Regions from separate parts of the Pseudoduganella sp. jia 9 genome, predicted to be linked through region 1. Evidence: riboswitches for the same ligand, from Rfam matches in the RefSeq annotation. Region 1 holds a riboswitch; the other holds the start of a gene.
The links. A riboswitch is a leader RNA that binds a small molecule or an ion and turns the genes downstream of it on or off. The one in region 1 is predicted to bind cobalamin.

Region 1 (7,180 bases):
ATCACGATGACGCCGCGTTCGGCGGCCATGGCGCGGATGCCGGCCAGGCGCAGCATGCCGGGCCGTTGATGGGCGCGCCGCAGGCAGGCCAGCACGCTGGCCGGCGTGACCGGCGTGCCGTCGTGGTAGCGCCGGTTGCCGCGCAGCGGGAAGCGCCATTCCAGCCCGTCGGCGGAAACCTGCCATGCCACCGCCAGCGCCGGCTGCAGGCGCCCGCGGTCGTCGACGTCGAGCAGGGTCTCCACCACTTCCATCCGGGCGAACATGTAGCCGGCCCGCGACGGATCGAGACCCGTCATTTCCCACGGGCCGACGACGGTCAGCACGTCGGCGGCGGCCGTGGTGAACACATGGCTGTGGGGCACGCTGCTGTCGTCGGAATGCGCGCTGCGCCAGGGCAGCAGCGACGCGGCCGCGCCGGCCAGCAGGACGCGCCGCCGGCGCGAAGGAGCAGTGATCCGCATCATGAGTCAGGCGTCCAGCCGAAGGCCCGGCCGTGCCGGCGGGTACGGTTTCTCGTTGCGGGGGAGGCAGGGCTTCAGACGGCTGGGCGTGATACGGTAGGAATGCATGTTTACTGGCGGCGAATGACGCCGGGACGGCGGCGCGAAAAGCGCTGAGTGTGCGGCATGCGGCCGGGCATGGCAAGGGCGGCACGCGCCGGCCGGGGTAAAAATCCGCAAAGTGCCGCGCCCGGCGCCGCAGTCGCGCTTACGCCGGTGCCAGCTGGCGGATCGCCGTGGCCAGCCGTGCCAGGTCGTTGCCGCGCGTGAAATACGACGGCGTCACGCGGATGCAGCTGCCGCCCGCCGGCCCGGAACGCGCCACGGTGAAGATGCCGAAATCGTCGGCAAGGCGCCGCGACAGCGCCACGTTGTCGTCGAAACCGGTGCGGCCGCGCAGGCGGAACGAGGTGACGGCACCGCTCATGCCCGGCTCCTCGGGCGTGAGGATCTGCACGCCCGGCACGTCGATGACCTGGCGCACCCAGTCGTCGCGCAGCCCGCGCAGCCGGGCCGCGCGTTCGGCCAGCGGTACCTGGCCATGGAACTTCAGCGCCGCCGGGATCGTCATGATGGCGGCCATGTTGACCGTGCCGGCATGGACGCGGGCGCGGATGTCCGTCGCGGGGAAGCTCGTGGCGCCGGCCTGCATGCCGATGTCCGGCAGGCGTGCTTCGCGGATGTACAGGAAGCCGAGGCCGAGCGGGGCGCCCACCCACTTGTGCAGGTTGGCGCCGACGAAATCGGCGCCCAGGTCGGGAATTTTGTAGTCCAGCTGGCCCCAGGACTGCGCCACGTCCACGATCACGTCCACGCCGCGCGCCTTGGCCATGCGCACGATATCGGCGACCGGGAGAACCAGCCCGGTGCGGTGGCTGATGTGCGTCAGCAGCAGCAGCCTGGTGCGCGGGTGCCTGCGCAGGGCCTGTTCGTAGGCATCGATGACGTTCTGGCGGGTCGCCGGCTCGGGGATCTGCACCGTCGCCACGCCGGCGCCGCTGCGGCGGGCCAGGTCGTTCATCGCGTCGATCATCGTGTCGTAGTCGAGATTGCCGTACATGACGGTCTCGCCGGGCTTTACCAGCCGGTAGTTGCAGATCAGGTTCTGCAGCGACTCGGTGGCGCCGCGCGTGATGGCGATTTCCCCGGTCGCCACGCCGGCGTGCGCCGCCAGTCGGGCACGAATGGCTTCGATGCCGTCGCGGTCGAACTCGCGGCGCAGGAAGTGCGAGTTATGGCGGTTCAGGTAGTCGATATTGCGCTTGAAATCGTCGGCCACCGGCCGCGCCATGATGCCGTAGTAGGCGTTTTCCAGGTTGACGAAGTCGCTGGCCACGTCGTAGCTGGCGGCCAGTTGCTGCCAGTCGCGGACGGGTGCGGCGTTGGCGGCCGGGACGGCGCCCTGGGCGCCTCCCGCGGCCGCGATCCCGGCGGCCATGCTGGCGGCGGTGCGCAGCAGGGCGCGGCGCCGTTGGACGAATGTACTCATGCATGCTCCTCGTTGGTAGGTACGGCAAAGATGGATGGCGGGCCGCTTCGATACTACCCATCCGCAGCGCCGCAGGGAATCCCGCCGATGGGGCAGCGACAATCCGCGCGCGATCCGCTATCGGTGCCGGCGGCCCGCGTGACAATCTGTCAGGCATGGCTGTAGAATCCCGCCCTTGAGTGAACGGTGTCCCGCCATCGACCGATGGCGGGGTGAAACGGGAAGCCGGTGACGCGCGGGATATCCATCCCCGCCATTCCGGCGCAGCCCCCGCTGCTGTAAGCCTGACGAACCGGTTCAACGCCACTGCCTGGGATTACCAGCGCGGGAAGGCAGGAACCGGGGAGGACGACGGCGAGCCAGAAGACCGGCCGGTCACGATGATTGTGCAAAGACCCGGGGTGTGGTCTTTCCGTCGGGCGTTCCTGTTATTCCAGAACCGGCTGTGCAGTGCGTGGCGCATGCGCCGTGCGCATCCTTGCGCATGCGCATTCACATGCGTGTGCGTATGTGTGTGCATGGCCGGGTCGGGGCAGGAACGCCGACACCTCTTCAAGGATGAACATGCATTACAGGATGCAGACGGGCCATTGGCAAAGGGCGGCCTGGGCCGCAGGTACGCTGGTACTCGCCATAGGCGCCGACAGCGCGGCGCAGGAGCAGTCGCTCGCCACGGTGGAAATCACCGAATCGCGCCGGATGCCGGGCGGCAGCCTGTCGCTGGACGAGCGCAACGGCACCGGCTCGCGGCTCGGCCTCAGCGCGCGCGAAACGCCGGCCAGCGTGAGTTCGCTGGGCAGTGCCGATATCGTCGAACGCAGCCTCACGCGCGCCCAGGACGCGGCCGTGCGCATGCCCGGCATCAGCGAAGCGCCGGCACCCGGCAACGGCGGCACCAGCCTGTCGGCACGCGGCTTCGGCGGCCACAACTCGGTGGCGCAGCTGGTCGACGGCACCCGCCTGGTCGTCGCCGCCGGCACGATCACCTATCCGTTCTCGACCTGGCCGCTCGAAGCGGTGGAAGTGCTGCGCGGCCCGGCTTCGGTGCTGTACGGCGACGGCGCCATCGGCGCGGCCATCAACTATGTCACGAAGCAGCCCCGTTTCGATCGCACCCGCCGCGAAGCCTTCCTCGGCATCGGCTCGTTCGATACGCTGCAGGGCGGCATCGGCATCAGCGGCCCCGCCGGTGACAGCGTCGCCTATTCCGTCTACGTGGATGCGGAGAAGAGCCACGGCTACCGGCGCGACAACGGCTACCAGCGCCAGAACGTGTCGGCGGCGCTGGCATGGCGCATCGGCCCTGGCCTGACGGCCACGGTGTCGCTGGACGCCGGGCACAACGACGACGCGCGCTACTTCGGCACGCCGCTGCGCAACGGGCAGCTGGACAAGAGCCTGCGCCGTACCAGCTTCAACGTCGGCGATGCGCTGGTGCGCTACAACGACCGGATCGGCCGCCTGCGCCTGGAGTACCAGGCCGCGCCGGGTGTCCGCCTGCGCAACGAGAGTTATTACCTCACCAGCAGGCGCCACTGGCGCAATGCGGAATCGTACACGTTCAATGCCGCCGGCACGCTCGTCAACCGTGGCGACTACCTGGAAATCCTGCATGACCAGGAGCAGTCGGGCAACCGTTTCGACGCCGTCATCGACGGCCGCATCGCCGGCCGCGCCAACCGCGCCGTCATCGGGTTCGAGTGGTACCGCACCCGCCTGGTCCACGGCAACAACGCGCCGTACGGCGGCGTCAGCGTGATCGATCCCCACGATTTCGCGCCGGGCAGTTTCACCAGCCCGGTCGCCACCGTTCCGGGCCGCCGCGCCGTACTGGAAAACCGCGCGTTCTTCGCCGAGAACGTGCTGGACATCGCGGCGGACTGGAAGCTGGTCGCCGGCGTGCGCCGCGATGCCATGGATTTCGATCACGAAGACCTGCGCACCAGGGCGGCGCTGGGCAAGGACTACGCGCCGGTCACGGGGCGGATCGGCGTGGTCTGGATGCCGGCCGCGCAGCTGTCGCTGTACGGCCAGTTCGGCACCGCCACGGACCCGCTGAGTGGCGCGCTGGCGCTGCCGAACGGCTCCGTCAGTTTCGACCTGACGCGCGGCCGCCAGCTGGAATTCGGCGCCAAGGGCGGCGTGCCGGCGCTCAACGGCGAGTGGACGGTGGCCGCCTACCGCATCGAGAAGCGCAACCTGCTGTCGCGCGATCCGGACAATCCGGGCCTGGCCCAGCAGATCGGCCAGCAGTCCTCGACCGGCCTGGAAATCGCCTTCGCCGCCGAACCGCTGCGCGGCTGGACCATCGACGCCAACGCCGCGGTGCTGCGCGCCCGCTACGACGATTTCAACGAGATCGTCGGCGGCCGGCCCGTCTCGCGCGACGGCAACACGCCGGCCGGCGTGCCGGAACGCACCGCCAGCCTGTGGACCCGCTACCGCTTCCTGCCGCGCTGGGATGCCGGCCTGGGCGCGCGCCATGTCGGGCTGCGCCAGTCGAACGCGGCAAACACCGCGAACCTGCCGGCCTACACCGTGCTGGATGCGTCGCTGGCCTGGCGCCGCTCGGATGCGCTGTCGCTGGCGCTGGCCGTCAGGAACCTGGCCGACCGCGACTACGCGCTGTCCGGCAGCGGCGGCGTGCGCTGGCTGCTGGGCGCACCCCGCACGGTGCAGCTGACGGCGCGCACCAGCTTCTGAGCGGCGCCTGCCGTCACGTCGAATAGCTCTCCGCCTTGCGCGCCATGGCGATGAAGGACTGCAGGTAATCGGTGTCGTAGTCCACTTCGCGGGCGCCGAGGTAGATGTGCTTCTGGATGCCCGCCGGCCCCAGGCGCAGCGTGCGCAATTGCAGGTGCGGCGCATAGTCCGTCACCAGCCACTTCGGCAGCGCCGTCACGCCGCGGCCGCTGGCCACCATCTGCAGCATGATGTCGGTCGTCTCGATGGTCTTGTGCTTGCGCGGCGATACGTTGGCCGGCAGCAGGAAGGTGCTGTAGATGTCCAGCCGCTCGATCGGCACCGGGTAGGTGATCAGGGTTTCCTCGTTCAGCTGCTCGGGCCGCACTTCCTCCTGGGCCGCCCAGGCGTGGTCCTTGTGCACCACCAGCACCTGCTCGTAGTCGAACACCGGCTCGAAGCGCAGGCCCGGCTTCAGCAGCGGGTCCGGCGTGACCAGCAGGTCGATCTCGAAGCCGAACAGCGCGCCGATGCCGCCGAACTGGAACTTCTGTTTCACGTCCACGTCCACCTGCGGCCACGCCGCCAGGTAGCCCGAGACGATCTTCAGCAGCCACTGGTAGCACGGGTGGCATTCCATGCCGATGCGCAGGGTGCCGCGCTCGCCCTGGGCGTACTGGCGCAGCCGGTCCTCCGCCAGGTTCAGTTGCGGAACGATGCGCTGCGCGACGGCGTGCAGGTACTGGCCGGCCTGCGTCAGCCGCAGGCTGCGGCCTTCGCGCAGCCAGAGATCCGTTCCCAGCTGCTGCTCCAGCTTCTTCATGCTGTGGCTGAGGGCGGACTGGGTAACGTGCAGGACTTCGGCGGCGGCCGTCAGCGATCCCTGCTTTTCCACTTCCAGCAAGGTGGCGAGATGAATGCGCTCCAGCATGATCTATGAGTGAAATTCATTGATGTGTGAGAAATGACCATTTTACTTCATTGCTCGTGGTCATTACCATCGTGTCATTGATTTCTTACCAAGGAGCACGGCATGACCATCGTCCACAACCTCGGGTTTCCCCGCATCGGCGCCAGCCGCGAACTGAAGTTTGCCCAGGAGGCCTACTGGAAGGGCGAATCGTCGCGCGACGAACTGGAAGCCACCGGCGCCGAATTGCGCAGGCGCCACTGGTCCGCGCAGGCCGGGCTGGACCTGGTGCCGGTCGGTGACTTCTCGTTCTACGACCAGGTACTGGACATGAGCGTCACGCTGGGCAACCTGCCGCAACGCGTGCAGGGCTTCCACGGCAACAAGCTGGACAATTACTTCCGCGTGGCGCGCGGCCGCTCGGCCCAGTCCGCCGAACAGCATGCGGGCTGCTGCGGTGGCGTGGCCGCCGGCGAGATGACCAAGTGGTTCGACACCAATTATCACTACATCGTGCCGGAATTCACTGCCGGCACGACATTCACGCTCGATGCCTCGCGCCTGCTGGAACAGCTGGCCGAAGCCCGGGAGCGGGGCGTGAAGGCCAAGCCGGTGATCGTCGGGCCGGTCACCTATCTGTCCATCGGCAAGGCCAAGGATGGGTCGGACAAGCTGGCGCTGCTGCCGTCGCTGCTGTCGGCCTATTCGCAGTTGCTGGACACGCTGGCGGAACAGGGCGTGGAATGGGTGCAGGTTGACGAACCCGTGCTGGTTACCGAACTGGATGCCGACTGGCAGCACGCCTTCAACCTGGCGTACCACCAGCTGAAAGCCTGCCGCGTCAAGATCCTGGTCGCCACGTATTTCGGCCAGCTGCAGGAAAACCTGTACCTGCTGGCCAACCTGCCGGTGGCCGGCGTGCACGTCGACGCGATCAATGGCCAGGACGATATCCGTCCGCTGCTGAACCTGTTGCCCGACCATAAGGTGCTGTCGCTGGGCGTGATCAACGGCCGCAACATCTGGAAGACCGACCTGGAGGCGGTGCTGGACTGGCTGGAGCCGCTGGCCGCGCGCCTGGGCGGGCGCCTGTGGATCGCGCCATCGTGCTCGCTGCTGCACGTGCCGGTGGACCTCGACAGCGAGCAAAAGCTGGACCCCGAAATCAAGTCCTGGCTGGCGTTCGCGCTGCAGAAGCTCGACGAGCTGCAGGTGCTGGCGAAGGCGCTGCGCACGGGGCGCGATTCGGTGCAGGCCGAACTGGCCGCCAACGCCGCCGCGCTGGCCGCGCGCCGCGCCTCGCCGCGGGTCAACAACCCGGCCGTGCAGAAGGCCGTCGCGGCGATCGATGTCCGTTTCGGCGAACGCCGGAGCGCCTACGGCAAGCGGGCCGCCGAGCAGGCCGCGCTGCTGAAACTGCCGGCGTACCCGACCACCACCATCGGCTCGTTCCCGCAGACCGCCGGGATCCGCCATGCGCGCAGTGAATTCAAGGCGGGGCGGCTCGACGATGCCGGCTACAAGGCCGCCATGCAGGCCGAGATTGCCCGCAGCGTGCGCGAGCAGGAGGCGCTGGAACTGGATGTGCTGGTCCAC
Region 2 (7,180 bases), on a different contig from region 1:
CAGCAGAGAAGCGAGATTATCAGGTGTTTCGTGCATCTCGTCAACCCCTCAGTTTGCATCGCAATATTACTTCATCGATTCAAACCGCCCTGTCGCATCGTTTCGTTTTCACGTCTGCGTTGCGGCAGGGACAGAATTATAGCCAGCATCCCAGAACGGTGCAAGCACCAAATTTCATTGAATAAATAGCCAGAATTGTTTCCACATATAAGTACGAAACCTCGGCATCCCGCCAGTGACGGAGTTTCATGCGAACATCAGCCCTTTATAATGCGCGCTTTCCTCCCTGCCGCCGACATGCCCACCATCGCTCCCTTCAGTAGCCCGACGATCGCGCCCACTGCCGACGCCGACCTGGCCGCCCGCCTCACCCACGCCATCGACAACAAAACCAAGCCGCCGGGCAGCCTAGGCATGCTGGAAACCCTGGCGCGCCAGGTCGGGCTGATCCAGCGCACCACGTCACCGGCGATCGCGGCGCCAGCCATTCTTGTATTTGCCGGCGACCATGGCGTGGTGGCCGAGGGCATCTCCGCCTTCCCGCAGGATGTGACATGGCAGATGGTCGAGAACTTCCTGGCCGGCGGCGCCGCCATCAATGTATTCGCCGCTCAGAACGGTTGCGCGCTACAGGTCATCGACGCCGGCGTGGCCCATGATTTCGGCCCGCGCGATGGTCTCACCGGGCGCAAGATCGCCCACGGCACGCGCAACTTCGCGGTGGAACCAGCCATGTCGGCCGAACAATGCGCGCAGGCGCTCGCGCACGGCGCCGCGCTCGTCGACACGCTGCCGGGCAACGTGATCGGCTTCGGCGAGATGGGCATCGGGAATACCACCGCCGCCGCAGCGCTCATGCACAAGCTGACGGGCATCCCGGCAGCCGCCTGCGTGGGTGCCGGTACCGGCCTGGGACCGGACGGGGTGCTGCACAAGGGACGCGTGATCGAGGCCGCCGCGGCGCTGCACGCCACGGCAACGGCGCCGCTGGACGTGCTGGCCACATTCGGCGGTTTCGAAATCGCCATGATGGCCGGCGCCATGCTGCGCGCCGCCGAGCGCCGCATGGTGCTGCTGGTCGATGGCTTCATCGTCACCAGCGCACTGCTCGTCGCGGCGCGACTGCAGCCGGCGATCCTCGACTATTGCGTGTACTCGCACTGCTCGAACGAAAACGGCCACCGCCAGTTGCTCGAAGCGCTGGGCGGCAAGCCGCTGCTGCAGCTGGACCTGCGCCTGGGCGAAGGCACCGGCAGCGCGCTGGCACTGCCGCTGCTCCACGCCGCCGTCAACTTCCTGAACCGCATGGCCACGTTCGCATCGGCCCAGGTCAGCGGCAAGGCCTGACGCGATGCTGCAGGTGCGGCTGTTCTTCATTGCGCTGCAGTTCTTCACGCGCCTGCCGATCCCGCGCTGGGTAGGCTTCGAGCCGCACTGGCTGCACCACGCGTCGCGCTACTTTCCGCTCGTCGGCCTTGTCGTCGGCGCCATTGCCGCGGCGGTTTACTGGAGCGCAGCGCAAGTGCTGCCGCCAGCGGTTGCCGTGCTGCTGTCCACCGCAGCCGGCATCTATCTGACCGGCGCATTTCACGAGGATGGCTTTGCCGACACCTGCGATGGCCTCGGCGGCGGCATGACGCGCGAGCGAGCGCTGGAGATCATGAAGGATTCGCGCATCGGCGCCTATGGTGCGATCGGCATCATCCTGCTGCTGGCTGTGAAGTGCGCCGCGCTGGCGCACCTGCCCATTCTTGCCACCGTCGCAGCCCTGTGCGTCGCGCATCCGCTGTCGCGGCTGATGGCGGCAAGCCTGATCTGGCGGATGGACTATGCGCGCGCCGAAGGCAAGGCCAAGCCGCTGGCACAGCAGATGACCTCCGCCGAGTTCGCGATCGCCACCGCATGCTGCGTTCCCGCCGTGCTGGCGGCCACGGCATCGGGCTGGCTGGACTGGCGCGGCATCGCGCTCGGCGCCGCGGCGATGGTGCTCGTCACGCGATGGTTTGCCCGCAAGCTGGACAGGCGTCTCGGCGGCTTTACCGGCGATTGCCTGGGCGCGGTCCAGCAACTGACGGAAGCGGCATTCTATGTGTGCGTGCTGGCGCGATGGAACTGATTCTGGTGCGCCATCCGCGCCCAATCGGCGCGGATGGCATCTGCTATGGCCGCAGCGACCTGCCGGCCGATCCGGATGAGCTGGAAAACGTATGCGAGGCATTGCGTTCTGGCGGGCTGCCGGGCATTGCCCCGGTATTTTCCAGCCCGCTGCGCCGTTGCGCCGACCTGGCGCGCCGGCTGTCGGCCAACGTGGCCTTCGACGCCGACCTGGCCGAAATGGATTTCGGCCAGTGGGAGCGGCGCAGCTGGAACGATATCCCGCGCGCGGAAGTCGATGGCTGGGCGGCCGACCTGGCGCATTACCGCCCCGGCGGCGGCGAATCGGTACTCGACGTGGCGCGCCGGGTTGCCCTCGCACTGGCCACGATCCGCCGGCATGGGAGCGGCAGCGCCGTCGTGATTTGCCACGCCGGCACCATGCGCCTGCTCTCTGCGCTCGCCGATGGCACAACGCCGGAGCAGGCGGCACTGGCTGCGGCGTCCCGGGCGCACCGCATCGGCTACGGCGAAGTGCTGCGCCTGGAATTTCCCTGATACCGCGCCGATACGCCAATACTCTATAATTGCGCCGTTTTGGTGCCCGCGCCCGAGTCCTCGAGCGCAGTTAAACGGGAAATGCGCAGCCTGATCTCCTGATCGGCCAACGTATGCTGCCCCCGCAACGGTAAGCAGGCAGCCGCGCTAGCGAATCGCAGCGCGGCAGCCGTCCGCGACAACCACTGTGCGATTCGCATGGGAAGGTCGGACGGTGATGCCCGCCAGCCCGGATACCGGCCAAACCAGGTGGAGCCGCTCCTTCGGAGAGCGCCTCTGTTCAATCCGGCCTGCGGGGACGTTGGCCGGTTGCTCATTTTACAAAGATTGTCCATGACCTCTCCAGTAGCCTCGCAAGCGGCCATCGCGTCGTTCGCGCTCGCCTTTGCAGCGCCCGGCGCATTCGCCGATGACGCCGCCATCGACTCCGTCATCGTCACCGCCACTCGCACGCCCACGCTGGCCAGCGAAGTGATCAGCGATACCGTCACAATCAATGCCGAGCAGATCGCCAACTCCGGCGCCGGCTCCATCACCGAACTGCTGCAGCGCCAGCGCGGCATCGAAGTCACCCGCAACGGCGGCCCCGGCGCGGCGTCGAACGTGTTCATCCGCGGCGCCAACGGCAACCAGAGCGTGGTGCTGGTCGATGGCATCCGCATCGCCTCGGCATCGACCGGCTCGGCCAGCTGGAACGGCATTCCGCTGTCGGCCATCGAACGCATCGAGATCGTCTACGGCCCGATGTCCACGCTGTACGGCGCCGATGCGATCGGCGGCGTGATCCAGCTGTTCACAAAAAAAGGCGAAGGCGCGCCGTCCATCGCCGCGTCGGTCGGTGGCGGCAGCGACAAGACCTTCGCGGCCAATGCCGCGGTCTCCGGCGGCACGGACCAGCTGAGCTACGCATTCTCCGTCTCGAAGGAGCGTTCGGACGGTTTCTCTTCGACCCGCCGCCCCAGCTCCAGCTTCGACCCGGACGACGACGGCTACGACCGCAAGGCCGCGTCGGGCCAGGTAGCCTACAAGCTGGCACCCGGCCACGAACTGGGCGCCATGTTCCTGTACACCGATACAGAAGCGGACTACGACAGCGCCAGCTTCGATGCCTACAGCACGCAGAAGGTCAGCAACGTGGGCGTCTATGCGCGCAACCAGTTCCTGCCCTTCTGGACGATGCTGGTGCAGGCTTCGCAGTCGCGTGACAAGTCCGGCTCGTTCTATGGCACCGGCCCGTTCGGCTCCAGCCAGATCGATACCACGACCAGCACCTTCACCGTGCAGAACGATTTCCGCATCGGCAGCGACAACCTGCAAGTGCTGTATGAACACCGCAAGGAAGAAGCCGATGGCTCGACGGCGGAGCTGAACCGTGCCCGCCATACCAACTCGCTGGCCGCCAGCTACAGCCTGAAACGCGGCGCGCACCTGGCTAACGTGGGCGTGCGCCATGACGACAACTCGGAATACGGCTCGAAAACCACCGGTTCGGTCGGCTATGGCTACCGCTTCACCAGCGCGCTGCGCGCCGAAGCCAGCTTCGCCACCAGCTTCCGCGCACCGTCGTACAACGAGCTGTTCTACCCGGGCTACGGCAACGAGAACAACCGTCCGGAAGAAGGCCGCAATGCCGAAGCCGGCCTGCGCTACGACGACGGCACCACGCAACTGGGCGCCGTGTATTACCGCAACAAGCTGGACGACCTGCTGCTGAACACCACGCCGTGCCCGGACCCCGGCTACCAGTTCGGCTGCGCCTACAACGTCAACAAGGCGGTGCTGAAAGGCCTGTCGCTGTCGGCCGAGCGCCAGATGGGCAATCTGCTGCTGATCGCCAATGCCGACTTCCAGGACCCGAAGGACGAGACCACCGGCAAGCGCCTGCAGCGCCGCGCCAAGCGTCACGCCAACTTCGTGGCCGAATACGACATGGGGGCCGTGCGTGGCGGCGTGGAGCTGCAGGTGTCGTCGGATCGTTTCGACGATGCCGCCAACCGCAACCGCCTGTCCGGCTACGGCGTGGTGAACCTGTACGCAACCTACCACTTCAACCAGGACTGGTCGGCGCTGGCACGCTGGAACAACGTGGGCGACAAGGACTACGAACTGGCCCGCTATTACCAGACCGGCGGTTCGAACGTGTTCGCCGCCCTCCGTTACGGCTTCAAGTAATCGAAGCTGAGTAGTTGAAACCTCAGTAGTGCTAAGCTGCCGGGCGCGTCGATGCGCCCGGCGCTTCATCCACAGGCAGAACATGCATCCACTTTCCGCCCACCTGCGTTACCGCACCGGCATCGTCACCGCCGGACTGCTGCTGGCATCGATCGCCAGCCTGCTGTTCGCGGGCGTCACGGGCTCCGTCGCCATCCCGCTCGCCGACCTGCCCGGCGCGCTGCAGGAACTGATCAATGGCCGCGCCGAGACGCTGGCCGCCACCTTGCTCGACCTGCGCGCCAGCCGCGCGCTGACCGCTTTCGTGACCGGCGCCACGCTGGCACTGGCCGGCGTCATGATGCAGACCCTGCTCCGCAATCCCCTCGCCGATCCCTACGTGCTGGGCATCTCCGCCGGCTCGGCCGTCGGCGCCCTGCTGGCGTTGATGCTGATGTGCGCCGCCTGGATGGTCGACCTGGCCGCCTTCATCGGCGCGGTGCTCATCTCCATGCTGCTGTACCTGCTGGCGCGGCGCGACATGCGCGGCGGCAGCGCCGCGGAAGGCGGTACCGCCCTGCTGCTGCTGACCGGCACGATCCTCTCCGCCGGCTGCGCGGCGCTGATCATGCTGATGCTGTCGATCGCGCCCGAAAGCCGGCTGCGCAGCATGGTGTTCTGGATGATCGGCGACCTGTCCGGCGCGCCGGTGCGCTGGCTGCCCTGGCTCGTGCTGGCCGCAGGCCTGGCCTTCGCGCTGCGCACCGCTCGCTCGATGAACGTGCTGGCCCTGCATGCCGAAGCGGCCAGCACGCTGGGCATCCGCGTCGGCCCGCTGCGCAAGGGCCTGTTCTTCTGTTCCGGCCTGCTGACGGCCAGCGCGGTCACCACCGCGGGCAGCATCGGCTTCGTCGGCCTGATCGTGCCGCATGCCTGCCGCTTCGCGTTCGGGCCGGACCACCGCGTGCTGATCCCGGCCGCCACGCTGGCCGGCGGCGCCTACCTGGTGCTCGCCGATACGCTGGCACGCACCGTGATCGCGCCGCAGCAACTTCCCGTCGGCGTGGTCACGGCGCTGATCGGCACACCCGTCTTCCTGTACCAACTGCACCGGCTGCGCAAATGATGCTCGCAACAGAACAACTCCGCCTGGCGATCGGCGCCCGCGTGCTGGCCGACCGGCTCGACTGGCAAGTCGCCGATGGCGAATGCTGGAGCGTGATCGGCCGCAACGGCGCCGGCAAGAGCACGCTGCTGCGCACGCTTGCCGGACTGCGCGAGCCCGATGGCGGCCGCGTGCTGCTGCACGGCCGCGCGCTGGGCGACTGGCCGCTCGAAACGCTGGCACGCGAGCGTGCCTTCCTGGCCCAGTCCCGCAGCGATGCATTCGCTTATTCAGTGCTGGAAACGGTGCTGTCGGCACGCCACCCGTACCACGGCAAGCGATATTGGGAAGACAGCGACGACCATGCGATCGCCCTGCGCATGCTGGCCGCGATGGAAGTCGACGACCTGGCATCGCGCGACGTGCGCACGCTGTCCGGCGGCGAGCGCCAGCGCGTGGCCATTGCCGCGCTGCTGGCCCAGGATACGCCGCTGCTGCTGCTCGACGAGCCGGCCAATGCGCTCGACCTGGCCCACCAGGTCAGCGTGATGGGCCTGCTGGCGAAGCTGTGCCGCGAACAGCGCAAGACTATCGTGATGATCGGCCACGACCTGAACCTGGCGCACAGCATTTCCACGCACGCGCTGCTGCTGATGGGCGACGGCCGCTGGCTGGCCGGCCCGCGCGACGACGTGATGCAGGCCGACATCCTTTCCGATTACCTGCACCATCCGATCGAAACGGTGCGCCACGGCGCCCGCACGATCTTCATTCCCAAAGAGGCTACCGCATGACCACTCCCGACGACACCGCGGCATTGAACGAGCGCCACCGCGCGCGGATGGAACGCAAGAAGGCGATCATCGACGCGAAGATCGCCGCCGCCGACAAGCAGATCGGCATCATCATCGTCAACACCGGTAACGGCAAGGGCAAGAGCTCGAGCGGTTTCGGCATGGCGATCCGCGCGCTGGGCCACGGCATGAAGGTCGGCATCGTGCAGTTCATCAAGGGCGCGATGGCCACCGGCGAAGAACAGTTCCTGCGCCGCTTCCCGGAAGAGGTGAGCTTCCATGCGATGGGCGAAGGCTATACGTGGGAAACGCAAAACCGCGAACGCGACATCGCCAAGGCCGCCGAGGCCTGGGAACAGGCGAAGCGCTTCCTGGCCGACCCGGCGATCGGCATGGTGGTGCTCGATGAACTGAACATCGCACTCAAGTACCGCTACCTCGACGTGGACACCGTCATTGCCGACCTGCTGGAGCGCCC

Region 2: linked by a shared signal. The riboswitch ahead of ACY34H_RS29810 (TonB-dependent receptor domain-containing protein) and the one ahead of ACY34H_RS11775 (TonB-dependent receptor) in region 1 are both predicted to bind cobalamin.

What each region holds. Positions count from the first base shown of each region.
Region 1 is NZ_JBUPWE010000008.1:116,928-124,107, forward strand. Features, by position in the region: gene ACY34H_RS11765 (ABC transporter substrate-binding protein) at 1-467, opposite strand, end outside; gene ACY34H_RS11770 (aminotransferase class V-fold PLP-dependent enzyme) at 712-1,992, opposite strand; cobalamin riboswitch at 2,160-2,382, shown strand; gene ACY34H_RS11775 (TonB-dependent receptor) at 2,557-4,695, shown strand; gene ACY34H_RS11780 (LysR family transcriptional regulator) at 4,709-5,605, opposite strand; gene metE (5-methyltetrahydropteroyltriglutamate--homocysteine S-methyltransferase) at 5,708-7,180, shown strand, end outside.
Region 2 is NZ_JBUPWE010000037.1:159-7,338, forward strand. Features, by position in the region: gene cobT (nicotinate-nucleotide--dimethylbenzimidazole phosphoribosyltransferase) at 271-1,347, shown strand; gene ACY34H_RS29800 (adenosylcobinamide-GDP ribazoletransferase) at 1,352-2,116, shown strand; gene ACY34H_RS29805 (histidine phosphatase family protein) at 2,107-2,652, shown strand; cobalamin riboswitch at 2,677-2,911, shown strand; gene ACY34H_RS29810 (TonB-dependent receptor domain-containing protein) at 2,986-4,824, shown strand; gene ACY34H_RS29815 (FecCD family ABC transporter permease) at 4,907-5,929, shown strand; gene ACY34H_RS29820 (ABC transporter ATP-binding protein) at 5,929-6,702, shown strand; gene cobO (cob(I)yrinic acid a,c-diamide adenosyltransferase) at 6,699-7,180, shown strand, end outside.